DNA from 3 places in the Cupriavidus sp. FW305-F7 genome. Region 2 is predicted to be linked to each of the others. Evidence: riboswitches for the same ligand, from Rfam matches in the RefSeq annotation. Region 2 holds a riboswitch; each other region holds the start of a gene.
The links. Region 2 has a riboswitch for glycine ahead of AC3WL8_RS23980 (D-amino acid dehydrogenase). Riboswitches for the same ligand answer to the same signal wherever they lie in the genome.
Positions count from the first base shown of each region.

Region 1 (3,274 bases), on a different contig from region 2:
ATCGTGTGCGTGCTGACTTTCCGCAAGGGGATTGTGGGGAGTTTGGGGCGCGGACCCGAATGAGGCGAAACCCGTCCATGCCCCTAGTTCTCTCCCCTCTCCCCTAAATGGGAGAGGGGGGAAAACATCTGCAAGTTCAGGCTCAGGCCTTGGCCAATGCCAGCGACGCACCCGGCGCGACTGCCAGCTTCGCGCCGAGATGCTGGTAGACAATCCCCGCCACCATATCCGCAGTCACCGCCGACAAGGTCCACCCCAGGTGCCCGTGCCCGGTGTTGTAGAAGATGCATGCCGTCCGCCCGCGCCCCACACGCGGCAGCATATCCGGCATCATCGGCCGCAGCCCGGCCCAAGGCACCACGCTGCGCGTGCTGACGCCGGGGAAGCACTGCTGCACCCATTCCACCAGCGGGCGGATGCGGTCGGCGCGGATATCGCGGTTGTAGCCATTGAACTCGGCAGTGCCGGCCACGCGGAAGCGGTCGTCGCCCAGGCGGCTGGTGACCAGCTTGGTTTCGTCGTCGAGCAGGCTCACCACCGGTGCCGCGGCGCGGCTGGCTTCATCGGTCAGGTTGACCGTGATCGAATAGCCCTTGACCGGATAGATGTTGACGCGGTCGCCCAGCCCCGCAGCCAGTGCGCGGCTGGCGGTGCCGGCGCAGATCACGGCGCCGTCGAAGGTGGAGCTGGCCGTGTCGGCGCCGTCCTGAACGGTCACGGTGGCGCGCCTGCCGTCGGTCTTCACCGCCCGCACGTCCTGGCCGTACAGGCAGCGCACGCCTAGCCGATCGATGGCCGCGGCCAGGCCGCTGGTGAACTTGTGGATGTCGCCGGTGGAATCGCTCTCGGTGAAATAGCCGCCATAGTAGGACCCGGCCAGCGTCGGCTCGATCGCGCGCATCTCCTCGGGCGTCACGGCGCGGCGCTCCAGCCCGCCCTGCGCCAGCAGCGCTGAGACCCGGCCGGCATGGTCGAAGCCGGCCTTGTCGCGGTAGATATGGAGGATGCCTTCCTTCTTCAGGTCGAAATCGATGCCTTCCTGCGCCGCCCAGTCGAACAGGTGCTCACGCGCGGCGATGGCCAGGCGCGCGGTCTCGATGGTGTTACGGCGGTAGTGGGGGATCGCGGCGATGAACTCGGCGAACCAGGACAGCTTGTGCCAGCTGGGCCGGGGATTGAGTAGCAGCGGGGCGTCGTTGCGCAGCATCCATTTCATGCCCTTGACGATGGTCGACCAGTGGGTCCAGACCTCGGCGTTGGAGGCCGACAACTGGCCGCCGTTGGCGAACGAGGTCTCCATGGCGGCATAGCGGTGCCGCTCGAACAGCGTGACGGAGAATCCGCGCCGGGCCAGCGCGTAGGCCGTGGTGACACCCGTGATGCCACCGCCGATGACAGCGATTGATTTCATGATCTGCAGGTTCCAGGAACGTCGATGGTGGGAGCCCGGACGCAATATGCGTGGCGGACGCCCCCTCTGTTCTGGACCTGAGAGATTCACGACACCCGGCCGCCAGGGCGGGGTACGCTTGCTCCTTCGGTATGCCGGCGGACGATAGCGTCCGGCATTCTTCAGAGTGCACTGACTGGTGATGCCGGTCCTTTTGCCTGAGAGTTTCCGGGGCGGTTGCTCCTTCGGCGCTGTGCGCGGCGGGCGCCGCGATAGTCTCTCCCTGCATCACATTGGCTTGACGCCAATCGGGGCAATGTAGTGACAAGGTCCGACGTTGGATATGCGGGTTAACACTTAGGCGGCCTGCCGCCCGCGTCGCTATGTCGCATCGGCCTGCGTCCCCATGCCCCATAAAATGTCAGCGCTCGCTCTCGGGGAGAAGCGCCGTATGCTGCGCTCAGGTGGAGTGAGCCAAAAAAAAAGACGACAACAAGGCTTTCCAGTGAAGATAAATCGCATTGCACTGGCCGTTTCGGCGGTACTGATGGGCCCCGCCGTCGCCGCCGCCCAGGTGGTGGACGCGCTCGAGCCGCTGCAGGAGGTGGTGGTCTCGGCCAAGTCGGAGCGCGGCGAGACGCCGGCCATACCGCCCAACACGCCCTCGCCGGCCTACGGCATCAGCAGCCGCCGCATGGCCGACTTCAATGTGGTGAACACGGAAGACGCCCTCAAATACGCGCCCAACCTCGCCGTACGCAAGCGCTTCATCGGCGATATGAACTCGATCATCTCGGTGCGCAGCACCAGTTCGCGCCAGTCGGCGCGGGGGCTGGTCTATGCGGACGGCCTGCTGCTGTCCAACCTGCTGGGATCGGACTTCAGCTTCCCGCCGCGCTGGTCGCTGGTCAACAGCGCTGAGATCGAGCGCATGGGTGTGCTGTACGGCCCGTATTCGGCGCTGTATCCCGGCAACTCGCTGGGTGCGACGGTGCTGATCACCACGCGCACGCCGGAGAAGTTCGAGGGCGATGCCAGCGTGCAGCTGTTCACGCAGCGCTTCAGCCTGTACGGCACGCACGACAACTTCAACGGGGTCCACGCCAACGCCTATGTGGGCGACCGCGTCGGCCCGTTCTCGTGGCTGGTCAGCGTGGACCGGCAGGACAGCAAGAGCCAGCCGCTGAGCTTCTATACCGCGGCGCGCTCCACGGCCCGTGCCACTTCCGCCGACAAGCCGGTCACCGGCGCCCACTTCGACCAGGACCAGACCGGCCGCGACCGCGTGGTGATGGGCGTGAACAGCGAGGGCGTCACGCATACCGTGCAGGACCAGCTCAAGCTCAAGCTTGGCTACGACATCACCAATACCCTGCAGGCGCAGTTCACTGCCGCCTACTGGCAACAGGACCGCTCCAGCGCCACGGGCAGCTACCTGCGCGATGCCAGTGGCAACGTGGTGTCGAACGGTCCAGTGAATATCGGCGGCTACGAGTATGTGATTCCCGCCAACGCCTTTGCCCCGAGCAATGGCGAGGACGCGCGCTGGCTCTATGGCCTGTCGCTGCGCACGCGCAACGAGACCGGCTGGAATTTCTCGGGCGTGGCGTCGCTGTTCGACGTCAGCAAGGACATCAGCCGCAGCGCCAACACCGTTGGCAGCGGGCCGGGCACGGTGACCTATGGCGACGGCACCGGCTGGCGCACGCTCGACCTGAAGGCCGACTACCGCCCGCAGCAGCTGCAGGGCGGGCACTGGGTCACGTTCGGCTATCACTACGACAACTACCGGCTGAGCAACACCACCTACAACACCTCGGACTGGCAGGCGGCCACCATCACCGCCTTCAACAACGCCTTTGCCGGCAAGACCGAGACCCAGGC
Region 1 is NZ_JBYSYC010000025.1:27,985-31,258, forward strand. Features, by position in the region: gene AC3WL8_RS22515 (branched-chain amino acid ABC transporter permease) at 1-63, shown strand, start outside; gene AC3WL8_RS22520 (D-amino acid dehydrogenase) at 143-1,456, opposite strand; glycine riboswitch at 1,468-1,586, opposite strand; glycine riboswitch at 1,587-1,685, opposite strand; gene AC3WL8_RS22525 (TonB-dependent receptor) at 1,842-3,274, shown strand, end outside.
Region 1: linked by a shared signal. The riboswitch ahead of AC3WL8_RS22520 (D-amino acid dehydrogenase) and the one ahead of AC3WL8_RS23980 (D-amino acid dehydrogenase) in region 2 are both predicted to bind glycine.

Region 2 (3,274 bases):
GGGCGTGAGTCGGCAAAGCGCTGACATCAGCAACGTGCCCTTCAGGACTAGTGGCGCGGACAGTCGCGGTCGACTACGCTCGCGATCATCGAGGCAGTCGCACCCGACAATGTCCAACCGAGATGCCCGTGGCCGGTGTTGTAAAACACGCGTGCATGCCGGCCACGGCCGACGCGCGGCATCATGTCAGGCATCATCGGGCGCAAGCCAGCCCACGGCACCACACGCGAAGTACCGATAGCGAAGTTACGGCGTGTCCAGGCGATCAAGGGTTCGATGCGGTCGGCGCGAATGTCGCGGTTGTAACCGTTAAATTCGGCCGTGCCGGCCACACGGAAACGCCCCGCTCCCAGGCGGCTTGTCACGATCTTCGCGCTCTCATCCAGCAGGCTGACCCACGGCGCACCTTGCACACTGGCTTCGTCGTCCAAATGCACGGTGATCGAATAGCCCTTGACCGGATACACATTGATGCGATCCCCCACCATTTGCGCGATATGGCGGCTCCCGACACCGGCGCAGACAACCAGCGCGTCGGCGACGAGTTCCGTCCCAACGTCAGCGCGCGTGGTCGAGAGCTTATCGTCCAGTGTTGTCTGCAACAGGAGACGAACGCCTTGTTCGGTCATCTCGACGGCCTGCACGTCCACCCCATGCAGGAAGCACACATCGTATTTATGACAGGCCTGCGCGAGGCCGCGCGTGAACTTGTGAATATCGCCGGTGGCGTCTGACGCGGTGAAGTAGCCGCCGTAGTACTGGCCTTGCAGCGTTGGTTCGATCGTCTTGATTTCCTCCGGACTCACAGCATGACGCTCAAGTCCTCCGGCAACGAGGAGAGTGTTGGTCCTGCCTGCGGCCGCAAAGCTCGCTTTGTCGTGATAGATGTGCAGGATGCCGCGATGCTGCAGGTCAAAGTCGATCTGCTCACGCTCTGCCATCTCGAACAGATACTTGCGTGCCTCGATGGCCAACCGAGTGGTCTCGATCGTGTTGCGGCGGTAGCGGGGGATGCTCGCGACGAATTCTCCGAGCCACGAGTATTTATGCCACGATGGCTTGGGATTGAGCAACAGCGGGGCATCTTTCTGCAGCATCCATTTGATACCTTTGAGCAGCGTGCCAGAGCTGTTCCAGACTTCGGCATTGCTGGCGGAAAGCTGGCCACCATTGGCGAACGACGTTTCCATCGCCGGATACAATTGGCGGTCGACGACCGTGACCTGGTAGCCAAGTCTCGAGAGCGTATAAGCGGTAGTGACGCCGGAAATACCGGCGCCGACGATAACAATATGCGTCATGGCAGTCCCTGTGAAGTAAATTCGTGACCGGACGATCCGGCCGTTCACCCCATCTGTCTCGGGACCTGAGAGCTTAGGCGCCAACGGTGCCGGCGCCATCCCCTTCGGTGGGCATGCCTGGCATGCCACTCTCCAGATTTGCAGTAGACGTCACAGTCCTTTTGCCTGAGAGTTTCCGGGGTGGTTGCTCCGTCGGCGCTGGGCACGTGTCCTGCCCAGTCTCTCCTGCGACGTATCGTGGCCATCAACAACTAATGGCCACTTTTGCGTGCTGCTTGTTCAGCATAACCGATTGGTGTCGGTCATGACTCCTGGTTTTTGACAAGTAATCTCACGCTCCTTGTATCGGTCGACACCACGTTGAAAGCTGTATCTGTCCATACTTCACCAACATGCCGACCGATCAGATCTAAGGCCGTAAATTATCGATTGGCCTTAGCCAGCTGTATCGAGCGTTTCCGTACTTCGCAATGCTTAGTGCGAAATGGCTGCTGCTGCGTTGGCGCCGGTTTCTCGCTGGGCCACCATTCTTGTCCAGATCGATTGAGCACGCGGATCCGGGAAGAGTACCGAAAAAAGGAACACCAACATGAAGCCAAATGGAACGGTGACGAGCGCCGGATTACGCAAGGGGAATAGGGGCACCTCGAGCCCAATCAAGCTTGTCCGACGATCGCGGAGCGCATCGATGGTCGACTGTGCGCTCGCGATGGCGGCGCGCGCCTTTGATAGTTCAGCCCCAAGCTCATCACGGCCGGCTCCGGTCGATGCCGCCATCTTTACCGTCAGGTTCTCGATCTTCCTGGCGGCGGTGGCTTGCGTTCGTTCAGCCTGCGCTCTCTCGAGCAAGGGATACTGCATATTGGGCGACACCAGCACAAGCAGGACTGCTGCAAGTGTCCCCCCGACGACGCCGACGCAAACACCGACAGTGCTACACCGACGCCAGTACAGGGTAAGCAACAACGCTGGGAGATTGGCGGAAGCCGCAACGGCATACGCCAGACTTGAAAGATGCGCAACGTTCTGGCCCTTTGCCTGAATGCTCAGAACAATTGCCACGACACCAACGATTGCGGCGGCGGCCTTGGCTGCGATCACTTGCTCTCGTTCGGATACCTCACCACGACGGATTGCCCCGACGTAGATGTCATGGGCAAGGGCGGAGGCTGCGGCAAGCGTAAGCCCTGCCACCACGGCGACAATCGTTGCAAAGGCGACAGCCGCCACCCACCCGAGGAAGAGATTGCCAGCGAATGAGTTTGCCCCACCCCCAAGGAACTGAGCTAGCAGAGGTGCTGCGAGCGTGCCCCCTTTATCTGCGGCAAGGATTGTGCTGGGTCCGACATAGTAGGCGGCAGAAAAGCCAATCACGATAATCATGAGATGGCAGACGCCAATCCACAACATGGCCCACAAGACAGAAGAGCGCGCAGTCCTGGCATCCTTCACCGTGAAGAATCGCATCAGGATGTGAGGCAAGGCGGCCGTCCCAAGCGTAAGCGCCAAGCCCAGCGATACCTGTTCGACAGGGTTCTTCAAATAGAGGCCAGGCTCGAAGAACTTCCGCGCCAGCGAGGTCCCGTCCACTGCATCATTCTGATTCTGGAAAACCGCAGTCAAATGGTGGGCAACTTTTTGACTCGAAAGAACTTCATTGAAAAGAGAATTGACGTCGAACCCGAATGGATAGAGCGCAAGAATCACAATCAACGCGCAAGAAAACAGAAGCAGAATCGCCTTGATGATCTGTACATACGTCGTCGCCCTCATCCCGCCAAACAAGACGTAGACCAGCATCAGCAGCCCAACCATCACGACGGAGGCCTCATACTGGAATCCGACCAGCGCCTTGATGAGGGTTGCGCCGCCTACTATCTGCGGAATCAGGTAGAAGATCGCCACCACGATACTTGATAGCGCCGCGACAATCTTGGAAGCGCGGTAATTGTTGCGATAGGCAAGGACATCAC
Region 2 is NZ_JBYSYC010000028.1:12,920-16,193, reverse strand. Features, by position in the region: gene AC3WL8_RS23980 (D-amino acid dehydrogenase) at 48-1,400, opposite strand; glycine riboswitch at 1,445-1,539, opposite strand; gene AC3WL8_RS23975 (solute symporter family protein) at 1,776-3,274, opposite strand, start outside.

Region 3 (3,274 bases), on a different contig from region 2:
CAGCCGGGACGGCGCGCGTCAGTCTGCAGTGGCCGGTCCATCGTTGGACCGGCGCCGCCGGCGTCAGGCGCCGACGCTGGCCTTGTAGGCGTCGGCCGACATCAGGCCGTTGACGTCGTCGCCGTTGGCCGGCTTGAGCTTGAACAGCCACGCGTCGAAGGCGTCGGCATTGACGCTTTCCGGCGCGGCCGTGGCGGCCTCGTTGACGGCGATCACTTCGCCGGCCACCGGGGCGTAGATGTCAGAAGCGGCCTTTACCGATTCGACCACTGCCAGCGCGTCGCCGGCACCGACCGACTTGCCCACTTCGGGCAGTTCCAGGAAGACGATGTCGCCCAGCGCGTCCTGCGCGTGGTCGGTGATGCCGATGGTGAGCGTGCCGTCGGCTTCGACGCGTACCCACTCATGCGACTCGGTGTACTTGAGGTCAGCGGGGAAATTCATGGAGGTTCTCCGGATACAGATCTGTTTCTTGTTGGGTGATGCCTGCCCGGCAAGCGCCGGCAGGCGAGGGCGACCGTTGGTATGAGCCTCAGCTCACGAGTGCCTTGCCATTACGCACAAACGGCAGTTTAACCACAGTCGCGTTGAGTTTGCGGTCGCGGATCTCCACCTGCACGGTATCGCCCACGGCGACATCCTTCGGCAGGCGGGCAAAGGCGATGGACTGCGACAGCGACGGGCTGAAGGTGCCGCTGGTGATTTCACCGTCACCGGCCGGGGTGATCACTTTCTGGTGGGCGCGCAGGACGCCGCCTTTGTCACGCAGGATCAGCCCGAGGAATTGCTGGCGCGAACCGGCCGCGCCCAGTGCCGCCTTGCCGGTGAAATCGCGCTCGCTCTGCAGGTCCACCGTCCAGGCCAGGCCCGCATCCAGCGGCGAGGTGTTGATATCCATGTCCTGGCCGTACAGGTTCATGCCGGCTTCCAGGCGCAGGGTGTCGCGCGCGCCCAGGCCCGCCGGACGCACGCCGGCGGCGTTCAGCTTTTCCCAGACGGCGGCAACGTTTTCGGCCGGCACCACCAGCTCGAAGCCGTCTTCGCCGGTGTAGCCGGTGCGGGCCACCATGATCTCGCCGATGGCCGGGTCCTGGACCACGGCGGCGTTGAAGGGCTTGAGCGTGTCCGACGGCTGGGTCGAGGGGAAGGTGCTCCACACCGTGGTGCGGGCGTTGGGCCCCTGCACGGCGACGATGGCCAGAGGCTGCACGCCTGCAGGCGCAACATCTTCACGGCGCGGCGTGATGGTCACATCGCTGCCGGTGGCGGCATTGCGCGCGCGGATCCATTCGATGTCGCCCAGCGCGGTGCTGGCGTTGACGACCAGGCGGAAGCGGTCCTCGGCAAAAAAGTAGACGATCAGGTCGTCGATCACGCCGCCTTTCTCATCCAGCATGCAGGAGTAGAGCGCCTTGCCCGGGGTCTGCAGCTTGTCGACATTGTTGGCCAGCAGGCCGCGCAGGAAGCTGCGGGTATTGGCGCCGGTGAGGTCGACCACGCACATGTGCGACACGTCGAACATGCCGGCGTCGGTGCGCACGGCATTGTGTTCTTCGATCTGGGAGCCGTAGTTGACCGGCATGTCCCAGCCGCCGAAATCAACCATGCGGGCGCCGAGGGCGCGGTGGATGGCGTTGAGGGGCGTGGCCTGGAGCGTCATGGAATCCTCGGGGGCAATCTCGGTTGGCGAAAACAAAAAAGGGCCATCCGCCGCAACGCTCGCCGCGCCTGAATGTGGCGTAGCAATCCGCTGCGGCGGATGACCCCTCTGTCCTCGATACCTGAGAGATTACAAGGCGGATCCTGCAGGACCCCATCCTCGTGCGCCCCTTCGGTGGGCACGCTCGCCACGAATGGCGGGTGCCGCTCTCCAGAGTGCGGCATGCATCGTGTGCATATTGCATGCCGATCCGATCGGTCCGTGGTGCCTGAGAGTTTTCGGGTGATACCCCTTCGGCGGCGCAGGCGATGCGCGCTCTCCCGGTCGGATGCGCGCAATGTACGGGAGGCCCCGGCCTTTGTCAAACCGGCCAGGGAGCCTGCCGTACCTGTCGCTGCGGGTCTGGCTTACTTCTTCTTGTCGTCGGTGACAACGTTACCGATCACGCCGCCCACGGCCGCGCCACCCAGCGTACCCAGCGCACTGCCTTCGGTGAGGATGGCGCCGCCCACGGCACCCGCGCCCGCGCCAATGGCGGTATTACGCTGCTTCGGGGTCATGTCCGCGCAACCGGCAAAGGCCGCGACGGTCGCACCGATCAGGGTCACCTTGGTCAAAGTCTGCAGGGTTTTCATTATTGGCTCCGGTGTGATGATTCAAGCATGTCACCCCCGCCGCGCAGGCCGGGGGGACATATCAGTTAGAGCGTTGCGTTGCGCGATTGGCTCCGGCCTTTACGAAGTGTTACGCCAGTGACACAACCGGCCCTGTCAACGCGGTTTGCGCTGACTGACCTGCCGCGGCCAGCGTGTTAACATCGTCAGCTTTGCCGCCGAGCCCGTTTTTGGGGTGCCGGCGTGTCCCGCCTGGCCTTCCGCTGTTCCTGCTGATTTCCCCGCCTCCAACCGCATCCCTCGCATGACCCATGGCCTGAACCCCGCCCAATCTGAAGCCGTCCGCTACCTGGACGGCCCTTGCCTGGTGCTGGCCGGGGCGGGCTCCGGCAAGACCCGGGTGATCACGCAGAAGATCGCGCATCTGATCGAGGACAAGGGTTTCGAGCCGCGCCATATCGCCGCCGTCACCTTTACCAACAAGGCCGCCAAGGAGATGCAGGAGCGTATCGGCAAGCTGATGGAGGGCAAGACCACGCGCGAGGGCAAGCGCATCCCGCTCAAGCAGCTGACGGTCTGTACCTTCCACTCGCTCGGGGTGCAAATCCTGCGCATGGAGGCCGAGCACGTGGGCCTGAAGCCGCAGTTTTCGATCATGGATTCGGATGATTGCTTCGGCCTGATCCAGGAGCAGCTGGGCACCACCGACAAGAAGCTGATCCGCGGCGTACAGGGCACGATCTCGCTGTGGAAGAACGGCATGGTCGATCCGGAGGCAGCGATCGCGCAGGCCGCCAATGCCGACGAGCACCAGGCCGCGCTGGTCTACCGCAACTACGTGGCCACGCTGCACGCCTACCAGGCGGTGGATTTCGACGACCTGATCCGCCTGCCTGCCGAGCTGTTCGCGCGCAATGAAGCCGTGCAACTCAAGTGGCAGAACCGCCTGCGCTACTTTCTGGTCGACGAATACCAGGACACCAACGCCTGCCAGTACCAG
Region 3 is NZ_JBYSYC010000044.1:63,962-67,235, forward strand. Features, by position in the region: gene gcvH (glycine cleavage system protein GcvH) at 64-444, opposite strand; gene gcvT (glycine cleavage system aminomethyltransferase GcvT) at 533-1,660, opposite strand; glycine riboswitch at 1,759-1,884, opposite strand; glycine riboswitch at 1,906-1,993, opposite strand; gene AC3WL8_RS31330 (YMGG-like glycine zipper-containing protein) at 2,068-2,295, opposite strand; gene AC3WL8_RS31335 (UvrD-helicase domain-containing protein) at 2,579-3,274, shown strand, end outside.
Region 3: linked by a shared signal. The riboswitch ahead of gcvT (glycine cleavage system aminomethyltransferase GcvT) and the one ahead of AC3WL8_RS23980 (D-amino acid dehydrogenase) in region 2 are both predicted to bind glycine.